Regions from separate parts of the Rhizobium etli CFN 42 genome, predicted to be linked through region 1. Evidence: riboswitches for the same ligand, from Rfam matches in the RefSeq annotation. Region 1 holds a riboswitch; the other holds the start of a gene.
What was found. Region 1 has a riboswitch for thiamine pyrophosphate ahead of thiM (hydroxyethylthiazole kinase). Riboswitches for the same ligand answer to the same signal wherever they lie in the genome.

Region 2: it holds a riboswitch for thiamine pyrophosphate, as region 1 does, so the genes downstream of both, thiC (phosphomethylpyrimidine synthase ThiC) here and thiM (hydroxyethylthiazole kinase) in region 1, are expected to answer to the same signal.

What each region holds. Positions count from the first base shown of each region.
Region 1 covers NC_007765.1:370,560-374,591, reverse strand. Annotated here, with positions in the region: gene RHE_RS25800 (ABC transporter substrate-binding protein) at 1-456, opposite strand, end outside; gene RHE_RS25795 (DUF1349 domain-containing protein) at 683-1,267, shown strand; TPP riboswitch at 1,363-1,459, shown strand; gene thiM (hydroxyethylthiazole kinase) at 1,500-2,303, shown strand; gene thiE (thiamine phosphate synthase) at 2,300-2,935, shown strand; gene thiD (bifunctional hydroxymethylpyrimidine kinase/phosphomethylpyrimidine kinase) at 2,932-3,765, shown strand; gene RHE_RS25775 (GNAT family N-acetyltransferase) at 3,970-4,032, shown strand, end outside.
Region 2 covers NC_007763.1:92,352-96,383, forward strand. Annotated here, with positions in the region: gene thiC (phosphomethylpyrimidine synthase ThiC) at 1-1,338, opposite strand, end outside; TPP riboswitch at 1,434-1,565, opposite strand; gene RHE_RS22430 (metallophosphoesterase family protein) at 1,859-3,127, shown strand; gene RHE_RS22435 (AAA family ATPase) at 3,127-4,032, shown strand, end outside.

The DNA of each region.
Region 1 (4,032 bases):
CAGCGGCGCATAGGGCTGCTTCAGCGTGATGGTGACGGTCGCGGGATCGGCAGCCGTGATCTTGTCGATGAAGCCCGCCACCTGCTTGCCGCGCGAGGCGATCTTCATCCAGCGGTTCAGCGAGGCGACGACATCTTCGGACGTCATGTCGCTATTGTCGTGGAACTTGATGCCGGTCCTGAGCTTGATCGTATAGGTTTTGCCGTCGTCGCTGACCTCGGGCAGGCTTTCGGCCAGAAGAGGTGTGACATTCCAGCTCTTGTCGAAGGTGTAGAGCGTTTCGAAAATATGCTGGGTAACGATGCCGACGAGATCGGCCGTTGACGACATCGGATCAAGCGTCGGCGGCTCGCCGATCGTCGCGACATTGATGACGCCGCCCTTTTCCTGGGCAAACAGGGTCGAAGGCAGAGCGACGAGCGCGGTGCCGAGCAGGAATGCGACAAGCGTTTTCATATGAGGGCTCCCGTTAGGTTCCACAATTATGTAATTCATATTTTTGTAACAGAATAAGAGATGAAGTAATCGTGTCAAGCGGAAGCCCACGGATTATGTCGTGAGACGAGGGTCTCGACGGCCAACACCGCCGAACCGCGGGCGGCTGGCCGCCTTCGCGAAGCACGCGCATTATGCGGGCGCGAAGAATCGGCAGCGCCCGCGGCTTCAATAAAGCGAGGATGGAATGGACATCGATTTCAACGACGGAAAATGGCTGAACGAACCGACAAGCTGGCACGCCGACGCAACCGGTCTGACGCTGACGACAGGCGAGAAGACCGATTTCTGGCGGGAGACCTATTACGGCTTCACCCGCGACAGCGGCCACTTCCTCGCCTTCCCCACCGCCGATAGCTTCACCGCCCAGATCCGCGTGCAAGGCGAGTTCCGCACCCTCTACGACCAGGCCGGCTTGATGGTGCGCCTCGACGAAAAACGCTGGGTCAAGACGGGCGTCGAATTCACCGACGGCGAAGCCTTCCTCAGCACCGTCGTCACCGACGGCAAGTCCGACTGGTCCGTTTCGCAGCCCTTCAAGGAACTTGAGGATTTCCACATCCGCGTTACCGTCGCAGCCGGCGCGCTACGCATTCAGGCCTCCAGCGACGGCAGCCGCTGGCCGCTGCTGCGGTTAGCGCCCTTCCCGATTGCCGACAGATATGAGGTCGGGCCGACCGCCTGCACGCCGGAACGCAGCGGATTGACAGTGCAGTTTTCGGAGTTTTCAATCGGGGCAGCGATTACGACGGATCTGCATGATTTAAGTTGAGGAACGCTGTGATCCCTTCAACCAGCTTTGTCGGAAGGCAGGCGAAACGTCATTTTCGGGATGACAGCCGCGTCCTTCTCTGCGAAAAAGAGCGCGATGAGAGACAGGGGCGTTCGTCGACAGACGGGCTGAGAAGCACCCTTCGAACCTGAACCGGATAATGCCGGCGGAGGGAGTCGCTCGGGGCATCGCCGTCGACGCGCCCCGCGCCTGCCCCGCCTGAAAGGGCGCTATGCAGAGCAAAAAAACTTCGGGAGCCATGCTGGACGCGATGCGCGAAAAGCCGCCGCTCGTCCACTGCATCACCAATTATGTCGCCATGAACATCGCGGCCAATGTCCTGCTGGCATCGGGCGCTTCGCCCGCCATGGTGCATGCACCAGAGGAGGCCGGCGAATTCGCCGGCATCGCGAGCGCGCTGACTGTCAATATCGGCACGCTTTCGACGCAGTGGATCGACGGTATGCAGGCGGCGGCGAAGGCGGCGGCCTCAGCCGGCAAACCCTGGGTGCTCGATCCGGTCGCCCATTATGCGACCACCTTCCGTCGCCAGGCGGTCGCCGATCTGCTGGCGCTCAAGCCGACGATCATCCGCGGCAATGCTTCCGAGATCATCGCGCTTGCCGGCGGGGAGAGCCGCGGCCAGGGCGTCGACAGCCGCGATCCGGTTGAGCAGGCGGAGGATTCGGCCCGGCGGCTCGCGGAGCGGCAGCAGGCCATCGTCGCCGTCACCGGCGCCGTCGATTTCGTGACCGATGGCGAGAGAGCGGTGCGCATCAAGGGAGGATCGGTGCTGATGCCTGAGGTCACCGCGCTCGGCTGCTCGCTCACCTGCCTGATTGGCGCCTTTGCCGCCACAGCGCCCGAAGATCTGTTCGGGGCGACGGTCGCGGCACTCGCAACCTTTGCCGTCGCCGGCGAGGATGCCGCACTCGGCGCGGCCGGCCCCGGCTCATTCGCCTGGCGCTTCCTCGATGCGCTGGCTGCGCTCGACGGCGAAGCGCTGGATGCCAGGGCGAGAGTATCGCTCGCATGAAGGCTTTCGACCTTTCGCTCTATCTCGTGCTCGATCCGAATCTCTGCGCCCAGATCGGCATGGTCGAGACCGCGCGTCTTGCCGTTACCGGCGGCGCAACGATGGTGCAGCTGCGCGACAAAAGAGCCGGCACTTCGGAGATGATCCAGACCGGCCGCGCCTTGAAACAGGCGCTCGGTGGCACCGGCGCCCGCCTCATCGTCAATGACGATGTCGAGGCGGCGATCGCCATCGGCGCCGACGGGTTGCATATCGGCCAGGAGGACATGGATGCGCGCACGGCGCGGGAGCTGATCGGCCCCGAAATGATCCTCGGCCTCTCGGTCGAGACCGAGGCGCTCGCCGCTGCCGTCGATCCCGATCTCGTCGATTATACCGGCGTCGGCCCGGTGTTTGCGACACCGACCAAGGCCGACCACAAGCAGCCGATCGGCTTTGACGGCCTCGCCAGGCTGGTGCAGCTCTCGCCGGTGCCGTCCGTCGCCATCGGTGGGCTGAAGGCGGAGCATGTGGCCGAAGTCTTTGCCGCCGGCGCCAAGGGGCTTGCCGTCGTCTCCGCCATCTGCGGCACGCCGGATCCGGAAGCCGCCACCCGCCGCATCGCCGCAGAAATCCGAAAGGTCCCGGCATGATCCGCAACGTCCTCTCCATCGCCGGCTCCGATCCCTCAGGCGGCGCCGGCATCCAGGCCGATCTCAAGGCCTTTTCCGCCCGCGGTGTCTACGGCATGGCGGTGCTGACCGCACTGACGGCGCAGAATACGCAAGGCGTCACCGGCGTGCATCTAGTGCCGCCTCCATTCGTCGCCGAGCAGATCGATGCCGTGTTTGCCGATGTGCGCGTCGATGCCATCAAGATCGGCATGATCGCCAATGCCGAGATCGCCGAAGCCGTTGCAGCCGCACTTTCTAGAGCTCTGGCCACAGCCGAGGGCAACGGGCGCAGCATCCCTGTGGTCCTCGATCCCGTCATGATCGCCAAAGGCGGAGCCGCCCTGCTCGCACCCGAAGCGGTCGACGCGCTGACCCTCCGGCTGCTGCCGCTTGCCACGGTTTTGACGCCGAACCTGCCGGAGGCCGCCGCGCTGCTGCACCAGCCGGTCGCGACGAGCCGGGCAGAAATGGCGGCGCAGGCCGAACAGCTGCGCGCGCTCGGCCCGGCCGCCGTGCTGGTCAAGGGCGGCCATCTCGACAGCGACGAGAGCCCCGACGTGCTGGCCGCCGCCGACGGTCTGCACTGGTTCGAAGCCCAGCGGGTGCCTACCAAGAACACGCACGGCACCGGCTGCACGCTGTCGAGCGCGCTGGCTGCTGAACTTGCCAAGGGCGTCCCGGCGCAAGAGGCGGTCGCCCTCGCCAAGGATTACCTCGCCGGCGCGGTCGAAGCGGCCGGAAATCTCACCGTCGGCTCAGGCCACGGTCCGGTGCAGCATTTTCATGCACTCTGGAAAGACGGTGCATAAGCACTCAAATCGACAAACAGCTCCCATCGAACGGCCCGGATCTCCCCGGGCCGTTTTCGCTTGTGCCAACTACCCTGCATTGAGAGCGTAGCCAAAGCGGCTGCCGATCGAAAATCCCTGTTGACAAGCTCGGCAAGATCGCCAAGTCTATGACATAATAGGGGTATATATTCCGTAATAACGGAATCACAGGAGGAATGTCGGGTGCCGGACCTGCTTGTGAGCCTGTATTCCGCGAAATTCGCCGAGCTGAAACAGAGAGCCGAC
Region 2 (4,032 bases), on a different replicon from region 1:
GATGTCGGTCGTCAGCGGTCCGAGCGTATAGAAGGGCGCTTCGCCGCAGACCTCGAGCTGCTTGTCCATATTCTCTTTGATCTTGTGCATCGGCACGTGGCCGGGACCTTCGATCATCACCTGGCAATCCTTCGCCCAGGCGATCTTGGTCAATTCGCCAAGCGTTTCAAGTTCGGCAAATTGCGCTGCATCATTGGCATCCGCAATCGAACCCGGACGCAAACCGTCGCCGAGCGAGAAGGAGACGTCATAGGCACGGCAGATGTCGCAGATTTCCTCGAAATGCTCGTAGAGGAAGCTTTCCTTGTGGTGATGCAGACACCACTTGGCCATGATCGAGCCGCCGCGTGAGACGATGCCGGTGACGCGATTGACCGTGAGCGGTATGTAGGCCAGCCGCACGCCGGCATGGATGGTGAAATAATCGACGCCCTGCTCGGCCTGTTCGATCAGCGTGTCCCGATAGACTTCCCATGTCAGATCTTCGGCAATGCCGTTGACCTTCTCGAGCGCCTGGTAAAGAGGCACGGTGCCGATCGGAACCGGCGAATTGCGAATGATCCATTCGCGGATATTGTGAATGTTGCGGCCGGTGGAAAGGTCCATGACCGTATCGGCGCCCCAGCGGATCGCCCAGACCATCTTCTCCACTTCCTCCGCCATCGACGAGGTGACCGCCGAATTGCCGATATTGGCGTTGATCTTCACAAGGAAGTTCCTGCCGATGATCATCGGTTCGGATTCCGGATGATTGATATTGGCGGGGATGATCGCCCTACCCTCGGCGACTTCGCGCCGCACGAATTCGGGCGTCACGAAATCCGGAACATGCGCGCCGAAGCTCTCGCCGTCGCGCGCGAGTGCCTCCTTCGCTGCCTGTCGGCCGAGGTTTTCGCGAATTGCGATGAACTCCATTTCCGGCGTGACGATGCCTGCCCGCGCATAGGCGAGCTGGGTGACGGCACGGCCGGCTTTTGCTTTCAGCGGCGTGTTGCGAACGGGAAATTCCGGCGTCAGCCGCTCGCCGGTGGCAAAACCATTGTCTTCAGGTTTGACGATGCGGCCGTCATAGGATTCGACATCACCGCGGGCCTTGATCCAGCTCTCGCGCAAACGTGGCAGCCCGGCGTCGATGGAGATCACATGGGCCGGATCGGTATAAGGGCCGGAGGAATCATAGACCGTTACCGGCGGCTCGCCGGAGGTCGGGTGAAGGCTGATTTCGCGCATCGGCACGCGCAGGTCCGGATAGAGGGTTCCGGGTTTTACGATCTTGGTCGAGGCCGGAAGCGAGCCGGTGGTGACGACGGGAGTAAGCTGGGGCGCGACAATATTCATGGATGAGGCTCCAAGGTTTGACGTTTGGAGACCCAGTTCCAGTGTTGGAATGATGAAAAGACGCCTTGCGCGACAAAGCGAAAATCCGCCCAACAGCCGCAGCGTCCGCACCGTCCCTACGCCAGTATGAACTGGATCAGGTTCAACGGGTCACCGCGCCACAACAGGCAAAGCCGTATTGTTCAGCAGAATCTCAGCCCCTTGCCGGGGCACCCCTGGTGAATGGTCGCCATCAAAGACCGGAGCGGCGCTTGTGTCAAGAAGCCCTTTTGCGTTCCAAGGCAGTGGCTGTCGCTGCTAGTCGCCGATCGGTTTGGGCAGCAGGGTGCGCCGGCGGCCGTACCGGCCCCGGTCGAGCAACATTGATTGTGGATGGGCCGGCTTTACCGGCCCATTTCGCTCGCGCCCCTTGGACGCGTGCTCCATATTCTCTCGCTCAAGGCCAGGTGACAGCGACCGCGCGTTCATCGGTCCGACGGCACCGGCTCCTCATCCTGTCGCAACGCGATTTTCTGCATTCATGGCTTATCGTTTCGTCCACACTGCCGATCTCCATCTCGACTCTCCGCTTCGGTCGCTGGCGCTTCGCAACGCCGAGCTGGCCGATCTCGTGAGTGACGCCAGCCGGCAGGCGCTGATCGCGATCGTCGACCTTTGCCTCGAAGAGCAGGTCGATGCGCTGGTCATCGCCGGCGATCTCTATGACGGCGAACAGACGTCGATGAAGACGGCGCGCTTTCTGGCAAGCCAGCTGGAACGGCTGCACCGGGCGGGGATCTGCGTCTTCAAGATCCGCGGCAATCACGATGCGATGTCGAAGATCGCCAAGGAGCTGGTGATGCCCGATACGGTAAAGGTCTTCGGCGGCCACGCCGAGACCGTGGAGGCGACGAAGGGCAGCCTTTCGATCGCGATCCACGGCCTGAGCTTCGCCAAGCCGCAAGCGCCCGACCCGCTTCTGCCGAAATTCAAGTCGCCGGTCGCGGGTGCCGTCAATATCGGCATCATGCATACGAGCCTTGCCGGATCGGCCGGCCATGACGTCTATGCGCCCTGCAACGTGCTCGACCTTCACGCCTCGGGATTCGACTACTGGGCGCTCGGGCATCTTCATCAGCGCAGCCAGTATCCCGGCACGGCAACGATCATCATGCCCGGCATGCCGCAAGGCCGCGACATCAACGAGTCGGGCGTCAAGACCGTATCGCTGGTGACCGTGGCGGACGACCGGACCGTGACGGTCGACGAGCGGCGAACCAGCATCGCGCAGTTCGAGCGCGTCAATGTCGACCTTACGGGTGTCGATGATTGGCGTGAGGCGGCCGTGGTGGTCGAGGCGGCGCTGATGGCGCAGCGCGACCGCACGGCTTCGCCGCATCTTGTCGCACGCCTCAGGCTTTCCGGCCGCACGCCGCTCTCCTGGCAGCTGCGGCGCGATGTTGACCTCATGCAGGCGGAAGCCGAGCGGCGCGGCGACGTGATCGGCCGCACCTGGATCGAGAAGCTGGAACTCGCCTTCGAAGCGCCCTCGATCCCCGCAGACGCGTCCGCCGCCGATCCCGTCGTCGAACTTGGCGCGCTGATGCGCGACGAGGTCATCGCCCGCAGCGGGTTTCGCGACGATGTCAGGGAGATGGTCCGGGACCTGCTCGCCGATTTGCCGCCCGAGAGCCGGGCATTTGCCGGGAATGACGAGACAGGTTTCGAACGCTTCATCGACGGCCTTCTCGCCGACGGCGCCGAGGATATCGCCGCCCGGATGAAGGTTGCGGAGCGGGGAGACAGCTGATGCGCCTGCGCCGTCTCGACCTCATCCGTTATGGCAAGTTCACCGACCACTCGATCGATTTCGGCGCGGCCCGTCAGGGGTCGCCGGACCTGCACATCGTCTATGGCCTCAACGAAGCGGGCAAGTCGACCACCTTCGCCGCCTATCTCGATTTGCTCTACGGCATAGGCGAGCGCAGCACCTACAATTTCCTGCATCCCTACAACACGATGAAGGTCGGTGCGCGGCTGGAATTCGGTGGCGCGGACCACGAGCTGGCGCGGCTCAAATTGCGGACCGGCAGCCTCGTCGATGATCGGGGACAGGCTGTGAACGAGGCGCTGCTCGCGGGCGCGCTCGGGGGCGTCGGCCGCGAGGCCTATCGCACCATGTTCTCGCTCGACGACCAGTCGCTCAAGGAAGGCGGCAACGCTATCCTCCAAAGCAAGGGCGAGCTCGGCGAGCTGCTGTTCTCGGCAAGCTCGGGTCTTGCCGGCCTGAGCCGTTCGCTGGCGACGGCCGTCGACGAAGCCAATGGGATCTACAGGAAGCGGTCGTCGAGCACGAAGGTTGCGGAACTCAAACGCTCGCTCGAAGCGCTGAAGGCCGAGCGCAATGCCATCGACACGCTGGCCTCCACCTATTCGGGCCTGAAATCGACCCACGAGCGGGCCGACGCCGCCTATGCCGCGACGACGCGGGAACTGGCCGAGGCCAAGGCCCGGCACCAGGAGTTGACGCGTCTTCTCGGCGCCGTGCCGGCGGCGCTGGAGCTCCGGCGGCTGGACGCCGATGCAGCCGGCATGGGCGACCTGCCGCGGCCGCCGGCCGAATGGTTCACACTGCTGCCGCAGCTTTTCCGCGACGAGACGCGCCTGCAGGCGCTTGTCGAAACCGCTGACCGCACGCTGCGCCAGCTTGCCGAC